2 regions of the Blautia sp. HA9023 genome follow, and region 2 is predicted to be linked to the other one. Evidence: riboswitches for the same ligand, from Rfam matches in the RefSeq annotation. Region 2 holds a riboswitch; the other holds the start of a gene.
The links. A riboswitch is a leader RNA that binds a small molecule or an ion and turns the genes downstream of it on or off. The one in region 2 is predicted to bind ZMP and ZTP.

Region 1 (15,894 bases), on a different contig from region 2:
TTGATATTCACGATCGTGTGAATTATGCTGTGACAGATTCGAAGCTTAAGATTGATGAAGAAAAATCTGTGATCGCACTGAACCTTCAGATCGATGAAAATATCTGTTCCATGTATGACTATTTTGAGATTTTTCTTGATCGGATGATGTTCTGCAGAAAATCAGCAGAAATTTTGGGAACAACCTTCAAGCTGACTGTAAACGGACGAAAAGTACTTTGAACAGAGTAGCTTTCGGGAAAATCCGGACCAATATGATGGTAATGAGCTGGCAATTATAGAGAAGAAAGAAGAATCCCCTGGATACGGAAAATTATCCGCGTTCAGGGGAATTTTTATGGTGTGAAAATTATATTATCCAATGCGTCGTAAAACCCTTTGCTTCAGCTATGGGGATATAAGACGCGTCCATCGAATTTATGCAAGTAATTGAAGATGGACAAAATAGTAATTGTATCAACTAATAAACTATAGTATAATACAAATATGAACACAACATATAAATCAAACAACAATGTCGTCTATTCCTGTAAATACCATGTAGTATGGTGTCCAAAGTATAGACGAAAAGTATTAATTAATGGTGTGGACGTCCGGCTGAAGGAGCTGCTCACAGAGTATGCTGCAAATCTTTCTGTAGACATTCTGGAAATGGAGATCATGCCAGACCATGTTCATATGCTTTTGGAAGTAGATCCTCAGTTTGGCATCCACAAAGCTGTAAAGTCATTTAAAGGCTATACGTCCAGAATTTTAAGACAGGAATTTCCCTATCTTAAAACGAAAATGCCGACTCTCTGGACAAACAGCTATTTTGTATCGACGGTGGGCGGTGCTCCGCTGGAAACAGTAGAACAGTATATTGAAAACCAGAAAACATCGCAGAGACAAAAGGATAAGATGGGATAATGCAAAAAGGAATTAAATTCAGGATCTACCCGAACAGAGAACAGAAAAACTTCATCCATCAGACCCTGGGATGCTGCCGGTTCATCTACAACCGGGGACTTGCCATGCGTAAGGAAGGCTATGAAAATGGGGAAAAGATCGGCTATTCCCAGACTTCCGCCATGCTGACTGAATTGAAAAAGCAAGAGGAGTTTGCCTTTCTGAAAGCAGCAGATTCCATTGCATTACAGCAGTCTTTGCGGGATCTCGACCGGGGATTTGTGAATTTCTTTCAGAAACGGGCTTCCTATCCAACCTTCAAAAGTAAACATAACCGGTTCCAGTCATACAGAACGGTAAATCAAAAAGATAATATTCGTATTGTGGGAAGATATATCAAACTTCCGAAACTTGGATTTGTTAAAATACGGCAGTCGATGGAAGTGGAAAAGATTAATCACGTGATCATTGAGCACACACCGGCTGGAAAATATTTTGCGGTTTTAAATGTTGATTTTGAACCGGAACCACGCTCAAATGCTGGCGGAACGATAGGGATTGATGTCGGAATCAAAGCGTTCTACTCCGACAGTAATGGAAATACGGTATCAAATCCCAGATATCTGGAACGCTCAATGCGAAAACTCATAAGAGAACAGCGCAGGCTTTCCCGAAAACAAAAAGATTCCCATAACCGCGAGAAGCAGCGGATCAGGGTGGCAAGAGTGTATGAGAAAGTAACCAATCAGCGGAATGATTTCCTGCAGAAACAGTCAACGATGCTGGTGCGTGAAAACCAAACCATCTGTATTGAAGATCTGAATGTTAAGGGGATGATCCGGAATCATAAACTGTCAAAATCGATAGCGAGTGTTTCCTGGGCAAAATTTTTTGAAATGCTGGAATATAAAGCTGGCTGGTATGGAAATGAAATTCACAGAGTACCAACGATGTATCCGAGCAGTCAGACCTGCAGCTGTTGTGGCAACAGAAATCCACGGATAAAAAATCTGGGCATTCGTATCTGGGAGTGTCCCAAATGCCATGCGGTTCATGACCGGGATACGAATGCAAGTATCAATATTCTGAAAAAAGGACTGCAGATGCAGTCTGCATAAAGATAAAAACTGTACCGTAGGGCATACGGGAACAGTATAAATATAGCTTGTGGACACTGTGTAAGACATTGCAGTACCGTAAGGTGTTTGCCAATGCAGTAGTGGGAGAAGCAAGAATCCCCCTGCTTTAGCTGTGGGGAGTGTCAATTTGATCTGTCGTTTGAAGAAACCGTGAGACGACATAATACAAGAAACAGAGAATTTGGTGAAAAAGATATGCGCAGATGGTGGAGAGAAAAAGATTTTTCTTCAGTTCTCAGGGAACAGGCTATTACCTGCGAAATGGATACAGACAGTATTGTTGAGAAAATATACTCGGATTTGAACGCAGATCGCAAAGCGATTGCGTTCATGAGCATATAAAGTAAATGTAATACAAACATGTTCAGACTGGCAGCATGATTGCGATCACGCTGCCTTTTTTGCTGCTTTCCAGTACTTTTACCTGTCCGTTATGCTGTCTGACAATTTCACTGACAAGTGCAAGTCCCAGGCCGGCACCTCCCATAGCACGGCTTCTTGATTTGTCCACACGGAAGAACGGGGTGAAGATTTTTTCCTGATATTCAGGAGGAATGCCGATTCCGGTGTCGGAGACTTCAAGAAAGACGTAATTGACAGAGGTGGATGTATCTGTTATTTCTTCGGAAGGATGGATATTTACGGTTACTTTTCCACCGGAGTGATTGTATTTGATCGCATTTTCCACAAGATTGTACACAGCGCGATACAGCAGCAGATAGCTTCCGGTAATAATGCAGTCCCCCTCCTGCTGGATCAGTTCAACATCCTTCTGTTCCGCTACAGAAGCCAGGTCGCAGAAAACCTCATCCGTCAGTGCTGCCAGAGAGATCCTTTCGGAACGTTCAACAGTCTGTACACCGGTCATATCCAGGAGGATTTCAGCCAGATGGGAAAGTCGCCCGGTCTGTTCCTGGAGCATGGCAAAAATCTCCTGATAATCTTTTAAAGCAGGTGCTTCCCTGCGGGCAAAAACATCCAGATTTGTCTGGATAACGGCAAGAGGAGTCCTCAGCTCATGGGCTGCATTGGCAGAAAATTGCTTCTGGGCAGTAAAAGCCTCATCCAGGCGTGCGAGCATTTTGTTAAATGAAATTGTCAGGCGGGAAATCTCGTCATTGGTAGCAGGAACTTCCAGAGCCTCTGAAAGGTTCTGGACCTCTATTTTGTTTACCTCCTGGCTGAGTCTGCGCAGGGGAAGTAATGCCTGACGGCTGATAAAATAAGTGCAGATGCTGCTGAGAAGGATGATGATCCCTGTTACCATGAGTCCTTTGGTGAGAAAAAGTTTTTTGGTTAACTGCAGCTGATCGGAAAGCTCCGGAAATAAGACGGAGGGATTCATATTAAAGGTGATGGGAGCAGAATCTGTGTTATCGATCCGTATCATGTAATCTCCCAGATCCTCCATTCCGGCAACTGCAGACTGGCTGATAAAAAAATACATCAGAATGCAGGTGACTGTCATAAGCAGTGCGGTGATCAGTGTCAGACGCCATTGAAGAGATAGCTTTCCTGTTATTTTTTTCATTTTCATTGTATATCCTCCGTTAAAATGTAACCCTGACCAATCTTATTCTGTATCGGATCAAAGCCGAGAGCTGTGCGCAGCTTTTTTCGAAGAGAAGAAATGTGGACACGAATGGAATTGCTGAGACTGTTGACGCTTCCGTCCCAGATATGCTCGATCATTTCTTCCGGGCTTATGATACGGTTCTGATGAAGAAGGAAATATTCCAGAAGAGAACTTTCCTTTCGGGTCAGAGAAAGAGGAAGACCATCGATGCTGGCCTTTCTTGTACGGGTATCAAAGCTGATACGTCCGCATTGCAGACATACATCCTGCTGGATAAATTTCCTTCGTGTCAGACTTCGGATCCGTGCCTCCAGCTCTTCAAAATGAAAAGGCTTTGTGAGATAGTCATTGGCACCGAGATCAAGCCCTTCAACCTTGTCCTGGATCTGTCCTCTGGCAGAGAGGATCAAAACGGGAGTGGAAGTATCGGATTCCCGAAACTGGCGCAGGATTTCCAGACCATCAACGCCTGGAAGATTCAGATCAAGAAGGATGAGATCATAATTTTCCACCAGACATAATTCCAGTCCTTCATCCCCGTCAAAACATGTGTCCGCTTCATAGCCATCCATACGAAGTCCCTCCGCAATAGACTGGCAGAGCTGCTTTTCATCTTCGATTATCAATATATGCATAATAAATCCTCCTAAAAAACAGTTGATTTTGCCTTGTTATCTATAATATCATGTATAGCATAAAATTCCTGTAAATTTTTTTGTTTCTTAACAGAGATTTTATACAGGGGATGATATAGTAAGGCTACAGAGAGCAAGATTTACATGTAAAATATATGCTGGTTCCGGATATGGGCCGGTGATATCAGAAGGGAGAATATAAACAATGAAATTCAGAACACAGAAAATAACAGCACTTATGGCAGCAGCGGTATTAGGAATATCTGCATTAGGAAGTGTGACGGTAACAGCGGCAGAAAGCACGGAAACAGCAGAGATCGGAGAGGCAATGGCGGTGGATGGAGAGGCAGTTTCATCAGATCTGGTAGCAGGTACATTTAAGCCTTCCGACGTAACCTGCAAGGCACAGGATTCTTATGAATATCCGTTTCTGGGACTGAAGCTTTCACTTTCGAAGGAGCTGTTAAAGCAGATCAAGGACCAGAGCATTGCAATGCTTACTACGGAAGATTTTGAGAATCAGACCAATGCAGTGACATATGCCTATGTAAGCTGGAGCAAAATGACAGAGGAACAGAAAAACGCCGAAATACAGAAGATGGGAACAGGATATGACGACTGGGTGGCAGGTCTGGACAGAATTGGTACAATTGGCGTTTATGACGAAGCTTCACAGAAAAAGCTGGATGAGATCACTGGCTGTACAGAGCATAAAGAGCTTGGAAGCAGCAGTGACGGGAAATACAAATATTATCTGAGCACCAACAAAGATGCAGATGAAAAGCTGACAAAGGAGCTGGAAAAGATCAAAACCGATATTACGGAAATGACACCGTATCAGAATATTTCCGTGTTTGACCAGCCACAGGATACCAGCAGCAACCCGGAGGATGTAAAATCTGTAGGAAAATTTGAAACAACAGGAATAGATGGAAAAACATATACAGAAAAAGTATTCAGTGACTATGACCTGACGCTGGTAAATATTTTTACAACCTGGTGCTCACCATGTGTAAAAGAAATTCCGGAACTTCAGGAGCTCTATAAAGAAATGAAAGATAAAGGCGTCGGAGTAGCAGGCGTGGTGCTTGATACTACAGATGAAAAGGGAAATCAGGACGAGGAGGCAGTAAAAAAAGCAGGCATTCTTCAGGAAAAAACAAAAGCAGAGTATCCGTTCCTGATACCGGATACTACTATGATGAACGGCCGTCTGCAGGGGATTTCCGCATTTCCTGAAACATTTTTTGTTGACAAAGATGGAAACATTGTAGGCGATACCTATACAGGAAGCCATACACTGGACGAATGGAAGGAAATCGTGGAAAAAGAGCTTAAAAACGTTTCAAAGTAGAAGATGATCATTACGGAGAGTGAAAAAATGATTCGGAAAATAACAGAATCCAGGTGGATCGGACCAGCTCTGGCGTTTTTGGGGATTTTACTGATGATATTGGGAATCTGCAGAGGTGAGGCATCTGTAGTTTTTACAAAAGCGATCAACATCTGTATGGAGTGTATTGGCATTGGATAATAAGAAGATGAAAATAAATGAATGGCCGCGGCATGGGATCCAGGCATTGTGGGCGGCCCTTACAAACAGTCACATATCAGGGTTTATAACTGGAAAGATCTATACCGGAAAACTGAAAAATGTCTGTGTTCCGGGGCTGAACTGTTATTCCTGCCCCGGGGCAAGAGGGGCCTGTCCCATTGGTTCCCTTCAGGCTGTGATCGGAAGCTGGAACTTCAAGATGGCATATTATGTAGCTGGATTTCTGATCTTTATGGGAGCGTTGCTTGGAAGACTGGTGTGCGGATTTCTCTGCCCCTTTGGACTGATCCAGGATCTGTTGAACAAGATTCCTTTTCCAAAGAAGATCCGGACATTTCGTGGGGATAAGCTTCTGCGAAAACTGAAATATGTGATCTTTCTTGTATTTGTGATCATACTTCCCATGTTTGTAGTAGATATCATGGGGCAGGGAGCACCGTATTTCTGCAAGCTGATCTGCCCGGCAGGAACGCTGGAGGGAGGTATCCCTCTGGTGCTGCTGAACAAATCCATGCGAAGTGCAGTAGGCTGGCTGTACATGTGGAAAAATACAATCCTGGTGATCACCATTATCTTATCAATTATGATATACCGGCCATTCTGTAAGTATATCTGCCCGTTGGGAGCTTTTTATTCGGTATTTAATAAAGTTTCCGTTTTTCGTTACAGAGTAGATAAAGAAAAATGTGTTCACTGCGGAAAATGCAGAAATATCTGCCAGATGGAGGTCGATCCGACGGAAAATCCAAACAGTACAGAATGCATCCGATGTGGAAGATGTAAAAAGATATGTCCGACACAGGCGATCCGGTGTGGGTTTGCAGGCAAAAATCAGACCTGATTTACGTTAATTGACGAAAAACAGAATTTTCCTTATAACATTCAGTATCTGATGAATAGTACGGAAAACTGAAATGATTCAGAAAATTAGACTCAGTTCACTTTAAAAGTGAAAAAAATAATTTGATAATTTCTTGACAAGTACTAATAAATATGTTAATATTCAATCATCAAATTAATAAAGTCTTCGGTGACTGACGGAGTTGTGGGATAACCACGAGGGAGCCGGAGATTCGATGAGTCGACCGTCTGGGCAGTATTTGAAAAAATTCAGATACTGCTCTTTTTTATGGGATAAAAGATGCAGACGGTTGCAGCGGAGAAAGGAGAACATTATGGGATTTAAAAGTGACATCGAGATTGCACAGGAGTGCACAATGGAGCCAATTACCAAGATTGCAGAGAAAGCAGGTATTGATGACAAATATCTGGAGCAGTATGGTAAATACAAAGCAAAGATCGACTATAATCTCCTGAAAGAAACAGACAAAAAAGACGGCAAACTGATTCTTGTGACAGCTATCAACCCGACACCGGCCGGGGAAGGAAAAACAACTACAACGGTAGGTCTTGCAGATGGAATGCAGAGACTTGGAAAAAATGTTATGGTAGCTCTTCGTGAGCCATCCCTTGGACCGGTATTCGGTGTCAAAGGTGGTGCGGCAGGCGGCGGCTATGCACAGGTAGTTCCGATGGAGGATATCAACCTTCATTTTACCGGTGATTTCCATGCGATCGGTGCGGCAAACAACCTTCTTGCAGCAATGATCGACAACCATATCTTCCAGGGTAATGAGCTGAACATCGACCCGAGAAAGATCACCTGGAGACGCTGCGTGGATATGAACGACCGTCAGCTTCGTAATGTAGTAGACGGGCTTGGCGGAAGAACAAACGGTATGCCGCGTGAGGACGGTTACGACATCACCGTAGCATCGGAGATCATGGCAGTTCTCTGTCTGGCAAGTGATATCAAAGATCTGAAGGAGAGACTTTCCAGAATCATCATCGGATATACTTACGGCAAGGTTGCTGAGCAGAAACCGGTAACAGCAGGAGATCTCCACGCAGAGGGTGCTATGACAGCACTTCTGAAGGATGCCCTGAAACCAAACCTTGTTCAGACACTGGAGCATGTTCCGGCAATCGTTCATGGCGGACCATTCGCAAATATCGCTCACGGATGTAACTCCGTAACCGCTACAAAGATGGCTATGAAGCTTGCTGATTATGCCATCACAGAGGCTGGATTCGGTGCTGACCTTGGAGCAGAGAAATTCCTGGATATCAAGTGCCGTATGGCAGGTCTTACACCAAGTGCCGTTGTTATCGTAGCAACCGTACGTGCCCTGAAATACAACGGTGGCGTTGCAAAAGCAGATCTTAACAATGAGAACCTTGAGGCTCTTGAAAAAGGTATCCCGAACCTTCTGAAACATGTAAGCAATATCAAAAATGTATACAAACTCCCATGTGTGGTAGCTATCAACGCATTCCCGACCGATACCAAGGCAGAGCTTGATTTTGTAGAAGCAAAATGTAAAGAGCTTGGCGTAAACGTAGCACTTTCCGAGGTATGGGCAAAAGGCGGCGAAGGCGGAATCAAGCTTGCTGAGGAAGTTCTCCGTCTGGTTGAAGAGCCGAATGATTTCACATATGCTTATGAGCTGGAAGGCTCCATTGAGGATAAACTGAACCAGATCGTACAGAAGGTTTATGGCGGAAAGAGAGTGGTTCTTACAGCGAATGCTCAGAAGCAGGCAAAACAGCTGGAAGCTCTCGGATTTGGCAACTGCCCGATCTGTGTAGCCAAGACACAGTACAGCTTAACAGACGACCAGACAAAACTTGGTGCTCCGACAGACTTTGAGGTAACCGTAAGAAATCTTAAGATCTCCGCAGGCGCAGGCTTCATCGTAGCACTCACCGGCGAGATCATGACCATGCCAGGTCTTCCAAAAGTGCCGGCTGCAACCAAGATTGACGTAGATGAGAGCGGTAAGATCACAGGACTGTTCTGATATTATAAAGTATAAAAATTTTTTGAGGGGAATTCAGATAGAGACCTCCTCCGGCAGCAAAACCGGAGGAGGTTTTTTGCGTAAAAAAGAGAAAAAAACCTATAATCGAACAAATTTTCTGGTATAATAAGAAAAGAAAACACTCCGGAGGTGTATCCATGGATAAAAAAGAAGATCATATCTATATAGCCATCGATCTGAAATCATTCTACGCTTCCGTGGAATGTCAGGAGCGGAACTTAAATCCACTTACCACCAATCTTGTTGTGGCAGACAGGGAACGAACCGAAAAAACCATCTGCCTGGCAGTTTCCCCTTCTTTGAAGGCCTATGGAATACCAGGAAGAGCGAGACTTTTTGAAGTGGTCCAGCGTGTAAAAGAAGTCAATCAGGCACGTGTCACAAAAGCACCAAGAAGATGTTTTACCGGAGAATCCTGGTCTTCGGATGAACTGAAAGCGCATCCGGAACTGGCCGTTTCCTATGTGACAGCACCGCCGAGAATGGCGTTGTACATGGACTACAGCACCCGGATCTATAACGTTTACCTCCGTTATCTGGCACCGGAGGACATGCATGTCTATTCTATAGATGAGGTGTTTATGGACGTCACCCATTATCTTGGAATGTATCAGATGACAGCCAGAGAGCTTGCTGCAAAAATGATCTCCGATGTAATGAAAGAGACCGGGATCACGGCAACTGCCGGAATCGGAACCAATCTTTATCTGTGTAAGATTGCCATGGACATCGGGGCCAAACATGTAACACCAGACGAAAATGGTGTGCGTATCGCAGAACTGACGGAGCAGTCCTACCGGGAACTTTTATGGGATCACAGGCCGCTGACAGATTTCTGGCGGGTAGGCACAGGAATCAGGAAGAAGCTGGAAGAAGTAGGACTTTACACGATGGGAGACATTGCCAGATGCTCTTTGGGCGGTGTGCGTGATTACTATAATGAAGATCTTCTTTATAAAATATTCGGCATCAACGCGGAACTTCTGATTGATCATGCATGGGGATACGAACCGGTGACCATGGATCTGATCAAAGCCTACAAACCGGAAACAAACAGCATCGGTTCCGGTCAGGTACTGCACTGTCCCAGTGATTTTGAACAGGCGAAACTGATCGTACGTGAAATGACAGACATGCTGGTTCTTCAGCTTGTGGAAAAAAGGCTGGTAACCAGTCAGATAGTCCTTACCATAGGCTACGATATTGACAATCTGAAATCTTCCTCCGGCAGGAAAAAATATCAGGGCGAAATAAAAACAGACCGTTATGGAAGAAAAATTCCCAAACATGGTCACGGAACTGTAAATTTGGACAATCCAACCTCATCCACATCAACGATCATGAAGGCAGTCCTTGACCTGTATGAGCGTATCACGGATAAAACACTTCTGATCCGGCGTGTCTATATCACAGCCAATCAGCTCACAGATGAAAAACTGGCAGCGGCAGAGCCCGTATATCAGCAGATGAATCTGTTCACGGATTACCTTAAATCAGAAGTGTCAGAGGCAGAACAGAAAGCAGAAAAAGAAAAACAGGAAAAAGAGCGAAAGCTCCAAGAAGCTATGCTTTCCGTAAAAAAGAAATTCGGAAAAAATGCCATACTGAAAGGCAGCAGCTTACAGGAAGGTTCCACAACCATAGAGCGGAACAACCAGATCGGAGGTCACAGAGCATAAATGGAAAAGAAACCAAAAGGCAAATACCAGGACATCATAAACCTGCCTCACCATGTTTCAAAAACACACCCACAGATGCCCCTCTATGACCGAGCTGCACAGTTTTCCCCCTTTGCAGCCCTTACCGGCTATGAAGACGCAATCCGGGAAACAGCCAGACTCACCGATAACTGGGTACAGCTTTCCGAAGACAAAAAGCAGGAACTGGATGAAAAACTCCGGCAGCTGATAGCCGACAGGGAGAGAACAGAGTCCGTCACCATCATCTATTTCCAGCCGGATGACCGGAAAGAGGGAGGCTCCTATGTAACCGTCACCGGGCAGATAAAAAAGATTGACGACTGCAGCCAGAAAATCTTTCTGACAGATGGAACGAAGATTGACCTGGGAAGAATTGTGGATATAAAATAAAAAATGCTTCGGAGGAACAACAATGGGAAAAATACTGGATGAGGATCTGATCTACGAAATACTATCCGTGGTGGAAGAAATACCGGCAGGAAAAGTGGCTTCCTACGGGCAGATTGCACGTCTCATCGGCTGGGATAAAAATTCGAGGCTTGTAGGAAAAGTTTTAAGCATGGCAGAATTTTATGGGAAATATCCCTGCCACAGAGTTGTGAATCATGCAGGCCGTACTGCACCAGGATGGAGAGAACAGAGGGAACTTCTGGAAGACGAAGGTGTGGAATTTAAAGCAAATGGATGCGTGGATATGAAAAGGTACCAGTGGGAGGAATAGAACTTTATGAATTGTAAAGATATGATGCAGATTCCGGAGCTTACAGAGGTTCTGAAGCTGAAAGCAGGAAAAAACGGTTTGGAGCAATCTGTTCGATGGATTTATTTTGCAGACTGTCTGCAATGTGTAAAAAGTGAATATAAGATCGAAAACTACATCCACGGAGACGAATTTGTAGTTCTGACCAATCCCAGTGTTACGGATGACAGTCGGAAGCTGATGGAGATGATCCGGCAGATGTATGGGCATGGAATTACGGCTCTTGGAATTAATGAAGGCCAGATATCAGAGGAACTGATGCAGTACTGTGAAGAGAAAGCGTTGCCTCTTTTTGAGCTTCCGGAGAAATATCCTCTGATCGATCTGTCTCAGATCATCTGCCGCAGGCTTGTTCTGGAAGAAAATGACCGAAATGCCGCAGAGCAGCTGTTTTCCTCTATTCTGGATGCAGAACATTTAAGCCGGGAGCGTGTGATGGCACAGGCCAGATATCTGAATATTGATCTGGAGGGAAGTTTTTTTGTAGCGGAATTTGCGTTTGCGTCCGGAAACATAGAAAGCGGATGGGAGAACGAGGATTCCCTGACAACCGGACGGAATGTGAAACGTATGATCTGTACTGAGTTTTCCAGTTACATAAAACAGGATATCCTTATCCTTCCACAGGCAGGCTCCATCCTTGCACTGCTTCCGGACAGAGAAGCGGAGGATAGCAATATAAAAGAAATTTTCGCCAGGATCGTGGACCGAACACAGCGGGAATATGGAATAGAGCTTCGGATCGGAGCCGGAAACAGTAGGGCGTATCTGGATGAGGTAAAAGACAGCCGGAACGAAGCTTCCTCAGCACTTCGGGCAGCAGAAGTTTCCGGATTGAAGGGGCAGATATTTTTTTACAGGGATCAGGGAATCTATACATTACTTTCCCATGTGGACGATTCCAGAATCCTGGATACTTATATGGAAGAAAAAATCGGAAAGCTGCTGCAGGCAGATGAACTGAACGATGGAAACTTAAGTGAAACACTGGAAAATTATCTGAACTGCAGCTGCAATGCCAAAAAGACGGCAGAAGAGATGTTTCTTCACAGGAATACCTTAAATTACAGGTTGAAAAAGATCCGGGAGATCCTGGGATGCGATCTTGAAAACCTGGATACCTGCCTGGAGCTGAAGATGGCGTTTATGATCAGGCGATATCGGTATCGCAGATAATAGAAATTGTGCACTGTGCACAAAAGACATACAACACCAGGCCTATTGATTTCGTACCGGAAAATGCTATAATCTACCTAAATCAAAAAACAAAATAACACAGCAGATAAACGACAAAGGCGTCGGATGATAACACATCCGGCGCCTGTTTTTTTGCTTCCGGAGAGAACTCCGAGAGGAGTCCGGCAGGCAGAAAAACCGTGACCAGATAAAGGAGGAGAATATTATGACAACAGCAGAATTAGCAACCGCATTACCGGAGATTGTAACAGAGCAGGTTCCAGGACCGAAATCAAAAGAACTTCTTGACAGAAGAGACGCAGCAATCCCGAAAGCACTTTGCGGAAAAACATATCCGATCTGTATCAAACAGGGATCAGGAGCCATGTTTGAAGATATGGATGGAAATAAATTCCTTGACTGGGTCGGCGGTGTTGGCGTCCTGAATATCGGATATTCCCATCCGGAAGTTATTGAGGCAGTAAAGAAACAGACTGAAAAATATTTCCACACAATTTTCAATGTATATGTGCATGACGGCTATGTAACACTGGCTGAGAGATTAAATGAGATCATGCCATGCAAAGGAGATGTGAAAAAAACATACTTTGCAAACTCCGGTGCAGAGTGTGATGAAAATGCCATCAAGATTGCAAAAGCCTTCACAAAAAGAAGCGGCGTGATCTGTTTCACAGGTGCTTTCCATGGAAGAACAAACCTGACCATGGCACTGACAGCCAAGAAAGTATATGCAGTGGGTATGGGACCGTTCCCGGCAGGAATCTTCCGTGCACCATATCCATATGTATACCGTGCACCAAAAGGATACACAGAGGCTGAAGCAATTCAGTATTATATTGATGAGCTTCAGAGAATCTTTGACGAAGGAGCACCTGCAAGTGAGATCGCCTGCATGATCGTTGAGCCGTTCCAGGGCGAGGGTGGATTCATCCCGGCACCGATCGAGTGGGTAAAAGCAGTCCGCAAGATCTGCGATGACAACGGAATTCTGATGATTGCAGATGAGGTTCAGTGTGGCAACTGCAGAACAGGAAGATATTATGCATCTGAGTACTGGGCAGAAGCAGGCGCAGCACCGGATATCATCACAACCGCAAAATCTCTTGGTGCAGGTCTTCCGATTTCCGCTATCACAGCAAGAGCAGAAGTTATGGATGCAGCACCGGCAGGAACCATCGGTGGAACCTTCTGTGGAAACCCGGTTTCCTGTGCAGCAGCACTGGCTGTTATGGATATCATGAAACGTGACGATTACGCAGGAAAAGCAAGACACATTGGCGAGGTTGTCATGAAACGCTACAAAGAGCTTCAGGAGAAATATCCGGTGATCGGTGATGTACGTGGACTTGGCGCTATGATCGGTATTGAGCTTGTAAAAGATAAAGAAACAAAAGAACCGGCAACAGAGCTTACAGCCAAGCTGATACAGAATGCGATCCAGAAGGGACTCCTTCTTGAGAACTGTGGAACAGCAGGCAATGTAGTTCGTTTCCTTGCACCGCTCACTATGACCGATGAGCAGATGGAGAAAGGCCTGGAGATCTTTGAGGCATCTCTGAAAGAGGCAATGGAAGCTTAAAGAAAAAGAATACAAAAATTACAGATCCGCTGTTCTGTCTGCAAGGATGCAGGAAAAAGGATAGCGGATTTTTGCTTGTTAGAGTGGGAAAAGAGGAGGTTTTATATGGAACAGAAATCGAAGTTTGATAAAGTAATGGGAGCCTGGGACATCCTGGTCATTGCTTTTGGAGCCATGATCGGATGGGGCTGGGTCATCAACTCCGGAGACTGGATCACAACCGCCGGTTTTGCCGGATCTATGATTGCCATGCTGATCGGTGGTCTGATGGTATTTTTTGTAGGACTTACCTATGCGGAACTGACTTCTGCAATGCCGCAGTGCGGTGGTGAGCATGTATTCAGTTACCGTGCCATGGGTCCTACCGGATCTTTTGTATGTACCTGGATGATCATTCTCGGATATGTGGCAACCTCTGCGTTTGAGGCCACTGCACTTCCGACTGTTATTACCTATCTGTTTCCGGATTTCAATCAGGTGTACCTGTATTCCATTGCAGGAAAAGATATTTATCTGACAACGATCATCCTTGGCGTTGGTGTTGCAATCCTGATCACGATCATCAATATCAAGGGTGCAAAAACAGCGGCCATTCTTCAGACCGTTCTGACAGCGATCATTGCCATCGCCGGAATCCTTCTGGTAGTTGGTTCCGCAGTAAACGGTGATGCATCCAATATTACAGGACAGATGTGGGAAAGTGGCGCCGGAAATACACTGGGAAGTGTATTCAAAGTTGCCTGCATGACACCATTCCTTTTTATTGGTTTTGATGTTATCCCTCAGGCAGCTGAGGAAATCAGTGTTCCTTATAAAAAGATCGGAAAGATCATGCTGTTGTCTATTTTCCTTGCAGTAGCCTGGTATCTGCTGATCATCTTTGCAGTCTGCTACATCATGCCGCAGAGTGCCATTGCACAGGAAATGAATTCCCAGAACGGACTGGTCTCTGCAAAAGCCATTGAGATCGCGTTCCGGTCACCGCTGATGGGTAAGGTTCTGATCATCGGAGGTTTATGTGGAATCATCACATCCTGGAACTCTTTCCTGATGGGTGGAAGCCGTGCCCTGTATTCCATGGGTGAATCCCTGATGATCCCGAAGATGTTCGGAAAGCTTGGAAAAAACAAAACGCCGGAAGCAGCCATTATCCTCTGCGGAATTGCCTGTGTGGCAGCGCCGTTTTTTGGAAGAGGCGTTCTGGTATGGCTGGTTGATGCTGCATCTTTCGGATGTGTTATTGCCTATATGTTTGTTTCTATCTCTTTCTGCATCCTCAGGAAAAAGAGACCGGATATGGAAAGACCTTATAAAGTAAAAGCTGGTGGCTTTGTCGGTGCAATGGCTGTGATCATGGCTGGATTTATGACACTTTTATACATTATTCCGGCATCTTTTTCTGCGGCACTGGTATGGCAGGAGTGGATCGTAGTTGGAATCTGGCTGGTACTTGGAGTATTCTTTTACTCTTATTCAAAGAAAAAATACGGTGCGGAATTTGGCCGTGATATCTTTATTGTAGAAGATGCAAAAGCTGCACCGGAAGAACCGGTAGCACTTCCGGATGCAAAATATCCGGACAGACACTTTGTTATCACTGTCGGATGCGAATATGGAAGCGGCGGACCGGAGATTGCACGTATGGTTGCAGATCATTTCGGAATCGAGTATTATGACCGTGATCTGGTAGACAAAGTTGTACAGGAAATCGGTGTTGATAAAGGTCTGGTAGAAGAAGCAGATACCAGGATCGGTGTCCGTTATGCGTTTGATACTTCTTACGGTGTCCGCTATGCAAACCTTTCTAACCGTGTTATTGATGCCCAGTTCCAGGCGATCCATGAATTTGCAAAAAATTCCTGCGTGATCGTAGGTAGAAGCAGTGATTACATTTTGAAAGACAGCCCGGATGTTATGAATGTATTTATTTATGCGCCGAAGCAGGATGAAATTTCGGCAGTTATGAAGAAGAGTGGCCTAAACC
Region 2 (15,894 bases):
GGGAACCCAGGCACTTGGGATCAGTCCGGAGGATATCGGCGGCTGTAAACTGGGATGTCTTGGAATCCCGGAGTTTGGTACGGATTTTGCCATGCAGATGTTAATTGATACCAAGCCGAAATATTTTTCCGACCTGGTACGTATTGCGGGACTTTCTCATGGTACGGACGTATGGCTTGGAAATGCCCAGGTACTGATTCAGAACGGAACGGCGACCATTTCCACCGCGATCTGTACGCGAGATGATATTATGATCTACCTTATTGGAAAAGGGGTGGAAAGCGGCCTGGCATTTACCATCATGGAGAGTGTCCGTAAAGGAAAAGGTCTCCGTGACGAATGGATCCAGACCATGAAAGACCATGATGTTCCGGACTGGTATATCTGGTCCTGCAAGCTGATCAAGTACATGTTCCCGAAGGCCCATGCGGCTGCTTACGTTATGATGGCTTATCGTATCGCCTGGTATAAAGTGTTTCATCCGCTGGCTTATTATGCGGCATTTTTCAGTATCCGTGCCACATCTTTTTCCTATGAACTGATGTGTATGGGAAAAGAACGCCTGGAATATTATATGGCGGAGATCCGCAAAAAAGGCGATGAGGCATCAAAGAAGGAGCAGGATACACTGAAGGATATGAGGATCGTACAGGAGATGTACGCCAGAGGCTTTGATTTTGTGCCCATTGATCTTTATAAGGCAAAGGCCCATCGGTTCCAGATCATCGGAGATAAACTGATGCCTGCGCTGGATACCATAGAAGGGCTTGGAGATAAGGCGGCAGAGGCTGTGGTAGATGCAGCCGCGAAGGGAAAATTCCTTTCCAAGGATGATTTCCGCGACCGCACCAAAGTCAGCAAGACCGTTATCGATCTGATGGATGACCTGGATCTGTTCGGAGATATCCCACAGTCCAATCAGATGTCACTGTTTGATTTTACGGGTTGATATATGATGCCGGAAGGGCTTACAATAAATAAAAATGCTGCCATTTCTCTTAATGGAAGATATGGCAGCGAGAACTCCCAGGAGGATATCAAGATAATATGAAAAAAGAAGAATTAAGATACCTGCAGCGACTTGCAGAGCTGTATCCTACCATAGCAAAGGCCTCAACAGAGATCATCAATCTGCAGTCTATATTAAACCTTCCGAAAGGTACCGAGCATTTCATGTCGGACATCCATGGAGAGTATGATGCGTTTTCCCATGTTCTTCGAAATGGTTCCGGTGCTGTGCGGAAAAAGATCGATGACGTGTTCGGACATACCTTAAGTAACAGTGATAAACGTTCTCTTGCCACACTGATCTATTATCCGAAAGAAAAGATGGAAGTCGTAAAGAAGCATGAAGAAGACATGGAGAACTGGTACAAGATCACGCTTTATCGCCTGATCGAAGTGTGCAAGACAACGGCGTCCAAATATACCCGTTCCAAAGTCCGTAAAGCTCTCCCGGCAGACTATGCCTATGTGATCGAGGAGCTGATCACGGAGAAGGCGGAAGTCCTGGACAAAGAGGCATATTACGATGCTATTGTCAACACCATCATTGAGATCGGCAGGGCAGAGAATTTTATCATTGCCCTGGCAGAACTGATCCAGCGTCTGGTCGTGGATCATCTTCATGTGCTGGGAGATATTTATGATCGAGGTCCGGGCCCGCATTTTATCATGGATCGTCTGATGAAATACCACTCTCTTGATATCCAGTGGGGAAATCATGATGTGGTCTGGATGGGAGCTGCCACAGGCCAGAAAGCCTGCATTGCAACGGTGATCCGAAACAGTATCCGCTACCGAAATATGGATATCCTGGAGGATGGATATGGAATCAATCTCATGCCGCTGGCAACCTTTGCAATGGAAGCTTATAAAGATGATCCCTGCACTGTTTTTGAGATGAAGGGAGATGCCAATAACTACAGTATTCTGGAAGAAGAGCTTGGACGGAAGATGCATAAGGCCATCGCCATCATCCAGTTTAAACTGGAAGGCCAGCTGATCCGCCGGCACAAAGAGTTCCATATGGAAAGCCGTTGCCTGCTTCATAAGATCGATCCGAAAAAGGGAACGATCACACTTCCGGACGGAAAAGAATATCCGCTGACGGATACATATTTTCCTACCATTGACTGGAAAAAACCATATGAACTTACCACAGAAGAAAAAGATGTGATGGATCGTCTGGATTCCGCTTTCCGTAACTGTGAGAAACTGCAGAATCATGTCCGGCTTCTCCTGGACAAAGGAGGCCTTTACAAAACCTATAACGGAAATCTTCTGTTCCATGGAAGCATTCCGCTCAATGAAGATGGAAGTCTGAAAGAAGTCCAGATCTATGGAAAAACCTACAGGGGAAAAGAACTCTACGATGTGCTGGAGACTTATGTTCGCCGGGCATTTTTCTCAGTAAATGAGGATGAAAAGCGTAAAGGCAGGGACATCATGTGGTATATCTGGGCCGCCCCAAATTCTCCTTTATTTGGGAAAGACAAGATGACCACTTTTGAGCGTTATTTTATTAAAGATAAGGAAACGCATAAAGAAACAAAAAATGCTTACTATCATCTTCTGGAAAACGAGGAAGTTGTAGACAATCTGCTCCGTGAATTTGGGCTGGATCCGGAAAAAGGCCATATCATCAACGGCCATGTGCCGGTTCACCAGAGCGAAGGAGAGAGCCCTGTAAAATGCAATGGAAAAGTTCTTGTCATTGACGGCGGTTTTTCCAGACCATATCAGAAAGTTACGGGAATTGCCGGTTATACACTGGTCTATAACTCCTATGGACTGATCCTGTCTGCTCATGAGCCTTTTACTTCCGCAGAAGAGGCAGTAGCCAAGGAACAGGATATTGTTTCCAACCGGGTGGCAGTTCATTACAATAACAAACGTACACTGGTAGGAGATACGGATACAGGAGCTGCTCTGAAGGAGAGGATCAGTGAGCTGATCCAGCTTCTGGAAGCTTACAGAAAAGGTATTATCAAAGAAAAGAAATAAACAGAAACGGGAAATACGCAGAGGATTTCTGATATGTTATAGTAAACAGAGGTGATGCAGATGAGAAAAAACAAAAGAAGAAAAAAGCGGCTGAAAACAGCTCTGATCCTGCTGATCATTCTGTTTATCCTGGCAGGATTCGGGGGTATGCTGTTTGTCTCCCACAAGAATAAAATTGAAAAAGAACAGCGAAAAGAAGCAGCACTGGCAGCATTGGACAGTATTCCGGAAATAACAGCGACACCGGCAGCAACAGCCACGCCGGTCCCCACAGCTACGCCGACACCGTCGCTGACACCGGTACCAACCATTCTTCCGGCTTTTGAACCGGAGAATTATCAGGGAACCTGGTATAGTGAAGATGGACTGACAACGATCGATATTTATGATATCAGCCTGAAATCTGTTTCTTTTACGTATAAAAGGATCAATGGAAAAAATCATTCGCTGAGTGTGGAAGCGGATGTAACTGCTGAAGTGGCCGGAAATGCCACACAGTTTTATCTGAAAGATTCCGATGGAAACAAAGCAAAGGGAGAATTTGTTTTTGATAAGAGTGGAGAATTTTATGTAAAAGTTAAAACTTATAAAAGGGCAGATGGTTCACTGACTTATCCGAAGACAGAATCGATCATGACAAGGGAGGCGCCGGCAGAAGATGCCGGATCGACAGAACAGGAAAATGCCGGAACGGAAGCGGCTTCTGATACATCAGATGCAGAGACATCTTCCGGATCATCCACAGAAGTAAACAGTACTGATGCTGAAAATGCTTCTGATGCGAATGCATATTACAGTGAAAGTGAAGATACTTCGTCCCAGGATGACACAGGTATATATGGAATCCCTTATGGCGAAGAAGAAACATATTATACTGAATAAATAAAGAATCCCCGGATCTGTAACAGTAAGGGAATCCTGATAAAGGAATTTCCCGAACTGTTTCAAGTTCCGGGGATTTCTTTATTTGATCATTTTTTTTCGGTCCGTACGGCCGACGAGATAGTCGATACTGGTGTCGTAATAATTTGCCAGCCGGATAAGCATTTCGATAGGAATATTACGGGATCCCGTTTCATAATGGGAATAAGAACGCTGACTGATGTGAAGGATTTCACTTAATTCTCTCTGAGAGAGATCTGCGTCTGTACGTAAATCCTGAATACGCTGAAATTTCATTGTGCTCACCTCTTCTTTCTATAGGAAGTATAAAACAGAACGAATTGCACTCTTGCAAAAGAGAGCAAAATGGACTATACTAAATTTATTATCTTCTTTTATTCAGAAAATGTCTATCTGAAATTTTCCCATTAATAATTGAAAAGACGAGAGATCTGAAGATCGGGTTCGGATTTTTCTCGCAGAAAGGACGAATTTGTTCGCAAGTGTATTATCAGCGGCGATTTTTGGCATGGAAGTGCGGGAAATCCAGGTTGAGGCAGATGTCAGTGATGGTTTGCCTTCTTTTACCATGGTTGGTTTTCCGTCTGCACAGGTAAGGGAGGCACAGGAGAGAGTTCGGACTGCATTTAAAAACAACCGGCTCAGCCTGCCTCCAAAGCGGGTAACAGTAAATTTTGCCCCGGCAGATATGAAGAAAGAAGGGGCCGGGTTTGATCTTCCGGTAGCTGCGGCAGTGCTTGCGGCTGCCGGGATCCTGAAACCGGAATTACTGAGCAGAGTTCTGGTTGTAGGAGAGATCAGCCTGAATGGAGAAATCCATGGTGTTTCCGGAATCCTGCCTCGTGTGATCCGTGCAAGAGAACTGGGGTTACGATTTTGCATTATTCCGGAAGAAAATATCCGGGAAGGAAAACTGGTACGGGATATGCAGGTGTTTGGGGTAAAAACGCTGGGAGATATGATCCGCTGTCTGAAAGAGCCTGAAGCATATCTATACACAGAAGAGAAAGAGATGGATATACAAGACGATCCAACGGAAAACAGGATTGATTTTGCGGATCTATGCGGACAGGAAGGAGCAAGGCGGGCAGCAGAGATCGCTGTAAGCGGTTTTCATAATATTTTGCTGATCGGTCCTCCAGGTTCCGGAAAAACCATGCTGGCAAGACGCCTGCCGACGATCATGCCCAGACTGACTTTTGAAGAGAGCCTGGAGATCACGAAAGTGTACAGTGTGGCAGGACTTCTTACAGAAAGTGACCCTCTGATCAGGGAGAGGCCTTTTCGCAGCCCTCATCATACCAGTTCCCCACAGGCACTGGCAGGAGGCGGAAGGGTTCCGGGACCGGGAGAAATTACCCTCGCACACAGAGGCGTTCTCTTTCTGGATGAGATGCCGGAATTTTCAAGAAAGAGCCTGGAGATCCTGCGTCAGCCCCTGGAAGATAAGGAAATCCATCTGTCCAGAGCGGCAGGAACCTATACGTTTCCTGCGAGTTTTATGCTGGCAGCAGCAATGAATCCCTGCCCCTGCGGATTTTATCCGGATATGAACCGATGCCGCTGTACTCCGGGAGAGATCACGCATTATCTGGGGAAAATCAGCCAGCCACTTCTGGAACGCATAGATATCTGCACAGAAGTTCCGTCGGTGAGTTTTTCGAAGATGAAGAAACGGACACCAGGAGAGCCTTCCGCAAAAATACGGGAAAGAGTAAAAACTGTCCAGGAGATTCAGAGAAAACGTTACCAAAAAGAGAAATTTTGTTTTAACGGAGAGCTTGACGGAAGAAATCTGGAAAAATACTGTGTTATGACAGCAGAAGCGGACAGACTGCTGGAACAGGCATATGAACAGTTTCAGTTCAGTACAAGAGCTTATCATAAGATCTTAAAAGTAGCCAGGACTATTGCGGATATGGAAGAAGCAGAAAAGATCCTGCCGGAGCATATCGGGGAGGCTCTTGCCTATCGGGCTTATGATAAAAAATACTGGTCATAAAACAGCAGAAAGGAAGGTACTTTATAATGGAAGAAATACAGAAAACAGAGATCCATTATGTGGAAAAAAACAGCAGCATTTATCCGGCAAGGCTTCGGGAACTTTCCGGTATGCCAAAACAGTTATATTATATTGGAAGATTTCCGGAAGATAATAAACCGACAGCAGCGATCGTTGGGGCCAGATTATGCAGTGCCTATGGAAGGATACAGGCATTTCGGTACGGGAAATTTTTGAGCGAGCACGGGGTACAGGTGATCAGCGGTATGGCAGCAGGAATCGATGCGGAGGGCCATAAAGGTGCACTGGAAGGAGGAACGCCTACATTTGCGGTACTTGGAAATGGTGTGGATATCTGCTATCCTTCATCCAGCCGTGGGATTTATCGGAGGATTCCGCAGAAGAACGGAGGGATCATCAGTGAGTATGAACCTGGGACCAGAGGCAGGGCTTATCATTTTCCGGCAAGGAACCGGATCATTAGCGGACTTGCAGACCTGGTGCTTGTAGTGGAAGCAAAAGAAAAGAGCGGATCACTGATCACTGCGTCCTGTGCTCTGGAACAGGGGAAAATGGTCTATGCCATTCCGGGAGCAGTAAATGATGCGTTGAGCCGTGGATGTCATAAGCTGATTTATGATGGAGCGGGAATCGCCTACTCTCCGGAAATACTTCTGGATGAGTGGGGACTGTCTGTGAAAAAAATGACAAATTTGTCGGGGAAAACCAAGATAGGACTTGCAACGGATTTGGATTTGGTGTATAGTTGTCTCGATTTACGACCAAAAAATCTGGATCAGATTATCAGAAAAACCGGTTTTTCACCGGGAAAAACAGCCGGTATCCTGGGACAGCTCATGCTGATGGGACTGGTGAAGGAAACCGGAAGACAGAATTATATCAGACTTGAATAACCGCCTTTTTGCCGGCAGCAGTGAGATTTTTTACACCGGACAGAAGGCAGAATAAGATTAGGAGAGGTAAAATGGCCAAAAATCTGGTGATAGTAGAGTCACCTGCTAAAATGAAAACAGTAAAAAAGTTTCTGGGGGCAAATTATACAGTAGAGGCATCCAATGGCCACGTAAGGGATTTTCCAAAGAGCCAGTTTGGTATTGATGTAGACAATGATTTTGAACCCAAGTATATTACGATAAGAGGAAAGGGAGAGCTTCTTGCAAAACTCCGTAAAGAAGCAAAAAAAGCAGATAAGATCTATCTCGCAACGGACCCTGACCGTGAAGGAGAGGCAATCTCCTGGCATCTGATGCAGGCACTGAAAACAGATACTTCAAAGATGCACAGAATTACATTTAATGAAGTAACAAAAACAGCAGTCAAGGCGTCCATCAAACAGGCCAGAGAGCTGGATATGAATCTTGTGGATGCACAGCAGGCCAGACGTATGCTGGACCGTATGGTAGGTTATACCATCAGCCCACTTCTCTGGGCCAAAGTAAAAAGAGGATTAAGTGCAGGCCGTGTGCAGTCTGTAGCACTGCGTATCATCTGTGACCGAGAAGATGAGATCAACGCATTCATTCCGGAAGAGTACTGGAGCCTGGAAGGTGAATTTCAGGTAAAAGGTGAAAAGAAGCCGTTAACGGCCAAGTTCTATGGAACTGATAAAAAACTTCCAATCAAAAACCGCCAGGAAATGGATGAAATCCTGAAAAATCTGGAAAACTGTAAATATGAAATCACAGAAGTAAAAAAAGGCGAGAGGATCAAAAATGCTCCGCTCCCGTTTACAACCAGTACACTGCAGCAGGAAGCGGCCAAGACTCTGAATTTTTCCACACAGAAAACCATGCGTCTGGCACAGCAGTTATATGAGGGTGTTGATGTCAAGGGAAGCGGCACAGTAGGTCTGATCTCTTATCTGCGTACAGATTCCACCCGAATTTCCGAGGAAGCAGATGCAGCAGCAAGAACCTACATTTCTGAACAGTACGGACAGAATTATGTTTCTCAGACAGAAAAGACAGTCAAAAACGGACAGAAGATCCAGGATGCCCATGAGGCAATCCGCCCTACAGACATTACAAGGACACCGGTTCTTGTGAAAGAATCTCTCACCAGAGATCAGTTTCGTCTGTATCAGCTGATCTGGAGACGCTTTGCGGCCAGCAGAATGGCACCGGCACGTTATGAGACTACATCTGTCAAGATCGGAGCCGGCGAGTATGTATTTACGGTTGCGGCATCCAAGGTTGCGTTTGATGGTTTTATGTCTGTGTATACAGAAGAGGGCGATGACAAAAAAGGCAATATTTTAAGTCAGAGCCTGGAAAAAGGCATGGAGCTGAAACTGAAAGAACTGAAACCGGAACAGCATTTTACACAGCCACCGGCACATTATACAGAGGCATCACTTGTAAAAACCATGGAAGAACTGGGAATTGGACGCCCGAGTACCTATGCGCCGACGATCACAACGATCATCAGCCGACGCTACGTATCAAAGGAACAGAAAAATCTTTACGTTACAGAGCTTGGTGAAGTTGTTAATAATATTATGAAACAGGCATTCCCGAGTATTGTGGATGTAAACTTTACAGCTACCATGGAGGGACTTCTGGACTGCGTGGAGGCAGGCACTGTGCAGTGGAAGACTGTTGTACGTAATTTCTATCCGGATCTGAAACATGATGTGGATGAGGCGGAGAAAGAACTGGAGAAAGTTGATATCCAGGATGAGGTTACAGATGTAGTCTGCGACAACTGTGGCCGTAACATGGTAATTAAGTATGGTCCACACGGAAGATTTCTTGCATTGCCCGGGATTCCCGGACTGCCGTAATACGAAACCATATTATGAAAAGATTGGTGTTGCATGTCCGAAATGTGGCGGTGAAATTGTCATGAAAAAAACGAAAAAGGGCAGAAAATATTACGGATGTGAGAATAATCCGGAATGTGATTTTATGTCCTGGCAGAAACCATCCGCAAAGAAATGTCCGAAATGTGGCAATTATATGCTCGAAAAGGGAAATAAGCTGGTTTGCAGCCAGGAAACCTGCGGATATGTGGAACAGAAACCAAAAGATGAAGATTGATGGAATAAATGCTTTTCTACCAATTTTCAGAAAATCCCGTTAAAAATAAAAAAAATATAAAAATGTCTTGTAAATTTCCAGAATAACGTGTAATATTAGACTAGAAAAACGATTTCTTTCAAGGTACGAAAGTGAAAGGAGGAAAAAATGAGCGTTCAGTTGCTAGATAAAACTAGAAAAATCAATAAGCTTCTGCATAACAGCAGCTCAAGCAAGGTAGTGTTTAACGACATTTGCCAGGTGCTCATGGAAACCTTAAGTTCCAACATCCTGGTACTCAGTAAGAAAGGTAAGGTTCTGGGAGTCAGTATCTGTCCGGGCGTAGATGAGATCACAGAGCTGATCGATGATAAGATCGGCGGACATATTGATCCGTTATTGAACGAGAGATTTCTTGGCGTTCTTTCTACCAAGGAGAATGTCAATCTCCAGACACTTGGCTTTGAGCATGTACCAGGGAATTATCAGGGAATCGTAAACCCTATCGATATTGCAGGTGAGAGACTGGGAACATTATTTATGTATCGTAACGATCATCCGTATGATATTGAAGATATTATTGTCAGTGAGTACGGTACAACTGTTGTAGGTCTGGAAATGATGCGTGCGGTTCATGATGAGAATGCGGAGGAAGACAGAAAGCAGCAGATCGTGAAATCTGCGTTCAGTACCCTGTCCTTCTCAGAGCTTGAGGCGATCATCCATATCTTTGATGAACTGGATGGAGACGAAGGCATCCTTGTTGCCAGCAAGATTGCTGACCGCGTAGGTATCACCAGATCTGTGATCGTAAATGCACTGCGTAAATTTGAGAGTGCAGGTGTGATCGAGTCCCGTTCTTCCGGTATGAAGGGAACTTACATTAAGGTTCTTAATGAAGTAATCTTCGACGAGCTTGAGGAGATCAAGGCACAGAGAAACAAAAAGGCATAATGCGATCTGCATTATCTGCCGACTGATAATATAAGATAAAGAACGTGACGAAAGAGACTACCCGTTATTGTGGGCAGTCTCTTTTTTACTGAAATTCTTTTGCAGGATCGCATAAAAGGAAAGTGTATCTTTTTAGAAAAAATCAAAATAAATAATGAAATTAAGAAAATAAGAGAAAACAAGAGTATAAAAGAGATATAAAGAGAATAAACTAGAAATAGTATATCTTAAAAGAGTTGCGAAAAAACGTGAAATTCACTAATATAGCCATAGTGATTAGCACTCGTAGAAAGTGAGTGCTAGCAAACGAAAATGGAACTGATAAGGAGGAACATAGATCATGAAGTTAGTACCTTTAGGCGACAGAGTAGTATTAAAACAGGTTGAGGCAGAAGAGACAACAGCATCCGGAATCGTACTTCCGGGACAGGCACAGGAGAAACCACAGCAGGCAGAAGTTATCGCAGTTGGTCCTGGCGGAGTTGTAAATGGCAAAGAAGTAAAGATGGAAGTAGAAGTCGGAAACACTGTTATTTACTCCAAATATGCAGGAACAGAAGTTAAGATGGATGGTACGGATTACATCATTGTAAAACAGGAAGATATCCTGGCAGTTATTAAATAATATAAACATCTTATCGTATATCAATATAAATAGGAGGTCATTTTATCATGGCAAAAGAAATTAAATATGGCGCAGAAGCAAGAGCAGCACTTGAAGCTGGTGTAAATAAACTTGCAGATACAGTAAGAGTAACACTTGGACCGAAAGGAAGAAACGTAGTACTTGACAAATCTTTCGGTGCTCCGCTTATCACAAACGATGGTGTTTCCATCGCAAAAGAGATCGAGCTTGAGGACGGATTCGAGAACATGGGTGCTCAGATCATCAAGGAAGTTGCATCCAAGACAAACGATGTAGCAGGTGATGGTACTACAACAGCGACTGTACTTGCTCAGGCAATGGTTCATGAGGGAATGAAGAACCTGGCAGCAGGTGCCAACCCGATCATCCTCAGAAAAGGTATGAAAAAAGCAACAGATGTTGCAGTAGAAGCAATCAAGAACATGAGCCAGGCAATCAACGGCAAAGAGCAGATCGCTAACGTAGCAGCAATCTCTGCAAGTGATGAGCAGGTTGGACAGCTTGTTGCTGATGCTATGGAGAAAGTTTCCAAAGACGGTGTTATCACTGTTGAGGAGTCCAAGACCATGCATACAGAGCTTGACCTTGTAGAAGGTATGCAGTTTGACCGTGGATATATTTCCGCATACATGTCCACAGATATGGAGAAAATGGAGGCAACTCTTGATGATCCGTACATCCTGATCACAGACAAGAAGATCAGCAATATCCAGGAGATCCTTCCACTTCTTGAGCAGGTTGTTCAGGCCGGTGCGAAACTTCTCATCATCGCTGAGGATGTTGAGGGTGAGGCCCTTACAACTCTGATCGTCAACAAACTGAGAGGAACCTTCCAGGTAGTAGCTGTAAAAGCTCCTGGCTATGGTGACAGAAGAAAAGAGATGCTTCAGGATATCGCGATCCTGACAGGCGGACAGGTGATCTCCGATGAGCTTGGTCTTGACCTGAAAGAAGCTAAGATGGAGCAGCTTGGACGTGCAAAATCTGTTAAAGTTGCAAAAGAGAACACAGTTATCGTTGATGGTCTCGGTGACAAAGATGCCATTGCAAAACGTGTTGCACAGATCCGTGCTCAGATCGAGGAGACAAAATCCGAGTTCGATAAAGAGAAACTTCAGGAGAGACTTGCAAAACTGGCTGGCGGCGTAGCTGTTATCCGTGTAGGTGCTGCTACTGAGACAGAGATGAAAGAAGCAAAACTTCGTCTTGAGGATGCTCTTGCAGCAACAAGAGCAGCTGTTGAGGAAGGTATCATCGCAGGTGGCGGATCTGCTTACATCCATGCTTCCAAAGAGGTTGCAAAACTTGCAACAACTCTTGAAGGAGATGAGAAGACAGGTGCTTATGTGATCCTGAAAGCTCTTGAGGCTCCGCTGTTCCACATCGCTGCAAACGCAGGACTGGAAGGCGCTGTTATTATCAACAAAGTAAGAGAGTCTGAGATCGGTACAGGCTTCGATGCTCTCAATGAGAAATACGTAAACATGGTTGAGAACGGAATCCTTGATCCGGCTAAGGTTACAAGAAGTGCTCTTCAGAATGCTACAAGTGTTGCATCTACACTCCTTACAACAGAGGCTGTAGTTTCCACAATCAAAGAAGATACTCCGGCTCCGGCTGCAAACCCGGGAATGGGAATGATGTAATTATCAGCTGAGCAGGTGAAATAATTAATTCACAAAATGAGAGGGCCTGCGTCATAGACGCGGCTCTCTTTTTGTGTTATAATCAAAAAGTCAGTAAATTACGAAAGGAAGAAACAAATGAGTGACTTATATTCAGAGCTTCTGGTAAAAAAGAAGCAGACAGCGAAAGATCTGGTTGTGAAATACGGTCTGATAGCGCTGACGGTGATCATGGTTCTGGGAGGCCTTGTGCTGAATGTACTTTTGCTGGTACCGGCTATTGCACTTGGTATTGCATGTTATTTTGTAATACCGAAGACAGATCTGGAGTACGAGTATCTGTTTGTTAACGGAGAACTGGACATTGATATGATCATGTCAAAATCAAAAAGGAAAAGAGTGAAATCGCTCCAGCTTGCGGAGGCAGACCTTGTGGCACCATTAAAGTCCCACAGAATGGACTATTATAATGGCAATCAGAAGATGAAAGAGTATGATTTTTCATCAGGAATTGAGGATCATAAACGCTATGCAATGATCATAAGAGACAGTGGAGAAACCTGCAAAGTGATTCTGGAACTGGATGACGCACTTGCAAACACCATGAAAAATTCTGCACCAAGTAAAGTTTTTTTGGATTGACATGAATCTTGTTTTTTGTTACACTAGTTCACAAATTTAAAATATCTTACACAAGGGAGGAAATGCAATGGGTACTATTATTGGTGAAGGCATTACGTTTGATGACGTCCTTCTGGTTCCGGCTTATTCTAAAGTGATTCCGAATCAGGTAGATGTTTCAACGTATTTAACCAAGAAAGTAAAGCTGAATATCCCCATGATGAGTGCGGGAATGGACACAGTTACAGAGCACAGAATGGCAATTGCCATGGCCAGACAGGGTGGTATCGGTATCATCCACAAGAATATGTCCATCGAAGCACAGGCAGAAGAGGTTGATAAGGTTAAACGTTCTGAGAACGGTGTTATTACAGATCCATTTTATCTTTCACCGGAGCATACACTGAAAGATGCCAATGATCTGATGGCGAAATACCGTATTTCCGGTGTTCCGATCACAGAAGGCAGAAAGCTTGTAGGTATTATCACAAACCGTGATCTTAAATTTGAGACAGATTTCAGCAGAAAGATCAAGGAGTGCATGACTTCTGAAGGACTGATCACAGCCAAGGAAGGAATCACACTTGAGGATGCCAAGAAGATCCTTGCGAAATCCCGTAAGGAGAAATTACCCATTGTAGATGACGACTTTAATTTAAAAGGACTCATTACCATCAAGGATATCGAGAAACAGATCAAATATCCGCTTGCAGCCAAGGATGCACAGGGACGTCTTCTCTGTGGTGCGGCAGTTGGTATCACAGCCAATGTACTTGCACGTGTAGATGCACTTGTGAAAGCGAATGTGGATGTAATCGTAATTGATTCCGCACATGGTCATTCTGAGAATATCTTAAAAGCAGTCCGCGAGATCAAGGCTGCATATCCGGAACTTCAGGTTATCGCAGGTAACGTTGCAACAGGAGCAGCTACCAAGGCACTGATCGAAGCTGGTGTAGATGCAGTTAAAGTTGGTATCGGACCTGGATCTATCTGTACCACACGTGTTGTTGCAGGTATCGGTGTACCGCAGGTTACTGCTGTTATGGATTGCTATGAAGTAGCCAACAGCTACGGAATCCCGATCATCGCAGATGGTGGAATCAAGTATTCCGGAGACATCACCAAGGCTATCGCGGCAGGCGCCAATGTCTGCATGATGGGCAGCATGTTTGCTGGATGCGATGAGAGCCCGGGAACATTCGAGCTCTATCAGGGAAGAAAATATAAAGTATACCGTGGAATGGGATCTATTGCAGCTATGGAGAACGGCAGCAAGGATCGTTACTTCCAGGAGAACGCCAAGAAGCTTGTTCCGGAAGGTGTTGAAGGACGTGTTGCATACAAAGGACACGTTGAGGATACCGTATTCCAGTTAATTGGCGGTTTAAGATCCGGTATGGGTTACTGCGGAGCAGAGAACATTGAGAAGCTGAAAACAACAGGCAGATTCATTAAGATCTCCGCTGCATCTCTCAAGGAGTCACATCCACATGACATCCATATCACAAAAGAGGCTCCAAACTACAGCGTAGACGAGTAAAGAATATTTCAGAAAATAGGGACTTGAAAATTCAGAAGAAGTATTGTAGTATAACAACAGAAGCTGCATGACTGGCGGAAAGTAGGATTACCTACAGGGAGTGCAGTGAAATGAGAAGCCGACCGCCTGGGCAGCCTGATAAAGGGGTGTCCAGGCGGTTTTTTGTTACCTGTTAATACCTGGAATGATCCCCGGGCCTTACATTAGACAAGGAGGACTGTGAAAAATGACTACATTTTCACTTGAAAAAGAACTGAAAGAGAATTCCTACCCAGGAAGAGGAATTGTGATCGGACGTTCCGCTGACGGAAAGCACGCTGTTACCGCATATTTTATCATGGGAAGAAGTGAGAACAGCAGAAACCGTATTTTTGTTGAGGATGGTGAGGGAATCCGCACACAGGCATTTGACCCGTCCAAACTTACAGACCCGAGCCTGATTATTTATGCACCGGTACGTGTCCTTGGAAACAAGACGATCGTAACAAACGGTGATCAGACAGATACCATCTATGAGGGCATGGACAGACAGCTTACTTTTGAGCAGTCTCTCCGAAGCAGAGAATTTGAGCCGGATGCACCGAATTATACACCTCGTATTTCCGGTGTTCTTCATGTGGAGAACGGAAAATTCAGCTATGCAATGTCTATCTTAAAGAGTAACAATGGAAATCCAGATTCCTGCCTCCGTTATACATTCGCTTATGAGAATGCGGCAGCAGGACAGGGTCGCTTCATTCATACTTATAAATGTGACGGAAACCCGCTTCCAAGTTTTGAGGGAGAGCCGAAGCCGGTAGAGATTCCGGATGATATTGATGATTTTACAAACCTTCTCTGGGAGAGCCTGAATCAGGACAATAAAGTTTCCCTGTTTGTCCGTTTCATTGACATTGAAACAGGTAAATATGAATCCAGAATTGTAAACAAGAATAAATAATCAATATCGCAGAGAACGGAGGATTTTTCCATGAAAGAATTACAGTTAAAATACGGATGCAACCCGAATCAGAAACCATCCAAGATTTATATGGCAGACGGAAGTGACCTTCCGATCCAGGTACTTTCCGGAAGACCGGGCTATATTAACTTCCTGGATGCGTTTAACGGCTGGCAGTTGGTACGTGACCTTAAGAAAGCAACCGGACTTCCGGCAGCAACTTCTTTTAAACATGTATCTCCGGCAGGTGCTTCCATCGGACTTCCGCTGAATGAGACACTGGCCAAGATCTACTGGGTAGATGATATGGACTGGAAGGATTTTTCCCCGCTTGCATGTGCGTATGCAAGAGCAAGAGGTGCAGACCGTATGTCATCTTTCGGTGATTTCATTTCTCTTTCTGATGTCTGCGACAAGGATACCGCAATGTTGATCAAAAGAGAGGTTTCGGATGGTGTGATCGCACCGGGATATACAGAGGAAGCACTGGAAATCCTGAAACAGAAGAAAAAAGGCAACTACAATGTAATCCAGATCGATGAAAATTATGTTCCGGAGCCACTGGAGCACAAGCAGGTATTTGGTGTTACTTTTGAGCAGGGACGCCAGGAGCTTG

Region 1: another riboswitch for ZMP and ZTP. It lies ahead of AC04Q6_RS12775 (formate--tetrahydrofolate ligase); the one in region 2 lies ahead of AC04Q6_RS14195 (IMP cyclohydrolase).

Annotation. Positions count from the first base shown of each region.
Region 1 is NZ_JBWLUR010000008.1:598,431-614,324, forward strand. Features, by position in the region: gene AC04Q6_RS12735 (HD domain-containing protein) at 1-221, shown strand, start outside; gene tnpA (IS200/IS605 family transposase) at 486-908, shown strand; gene tnpB (IS200/IS605 family element RNA-guided endonuclease TnpB) at 908-2,005, shown strand; gene AC04Q6_RS12750 (ATP-binding protein) at 2,391-3,563, opposite strand; gene AC04Q6_RS12755 (response regulator transcription factor) at 3,560-4,237, opposite strand; gene AC04Q6_RS12760 (TlpA family protein disulfide reductase) at 4,443-5,591, shown strand; gene AC04Q6_RS12765 (CD1871A family CXXC motif-containing protein) at 5,619-5,771, shown strand; gene AC04Q6_RS12770 (4Fe-4S binding protein) at 5,779-6,633, shown strand; ZMP/ZTP riboswitch at 6,813-6,894, shown strand; gene AC04Q6_RS12775 (formate--tetrahydrofolate ligase) at 6,968-8,653, shown strand; gene AC04Q6_RS12780 (Y-family DNA polymerase) at 8,812-10,353, shown strand; gene AC04Q6_RS12785 (YolD-like family protein) at 10,354-10,764, shown strand; gene AC04Q6_RS12790 (MGMT family protein) at 10,787-11,095, shown strand; gene AC04Q6_RS12795 (PucR family transcriptional regulator) at 11,102-12,310, shown strand; gene AC04Q6_RS12800 (aspartate aminotransferase family protein) at 12,537-13,910, shown strand; gene AC04Q6_RS12805 (amino acid permease) at 14,016-15,894, shown strand, end outside.
Region 2 is NZ_JBWLUR010000009.1:80,905-96,798, forward strand. Features, by position in the region: gene AC04Q6_RS14130 (PolC-type DNA polymerase III) at 1-949, shown strand, start outside; gene AC04Q6_RS14135 (fructose-bisphosphatase class III) at 1,048-3,006, shown strand; gene AC04Q6_RS14140 (hypothetical protein) at 3,067-3,888, shown strand; gene AC04Q6_RS14145 (helix-turn-helix domain-containing protein) at 3,970-4,185, opposite strand; gene AC04Q6_RS14150 (YifB family Mg chelatase-like AAA ATPase) at 4,382-5,911, shown strand; gene dprA (DNA-processing protein DprA) at 5,938-6,825, shown strand; gene topA (type I DNA topoisomerase) at 6,897-8,714, shown strand; gene AC04Q6_RS14165 (topoisomerase DNA-binding C4 zinc finger domain-containing protein) at 8,776-8,970, shown strand; gene codY (GTP-sensing pleiotropic transcriptional regulator CodY) at 9,118-9,903, shown strand; gene groES (co-chaperone GroES) at 10,244-10,528, shown strand; gene groL (chaperonin GroEL) at 10,576-12,195, shown strand; gene AC04Q6_RS14185 (DUF6106 family protein) at 12,313-12,816, shown strand; gene guaB (IMP dehydrogenase) at 12,884-14,338, shown strand; ZMP/ZTP riboswitch at 14,396-14,477, shown strand; gene AC04Q6_RS14195 (IMP cyclohydrolase) at 14,565-15,278, shown strand; partial or broken gene AC04Q6_RS14200 (phosphoribosylaminoimidazolecarboxamide formyltransferase) at 15,309-15,894, shown strand, end outside.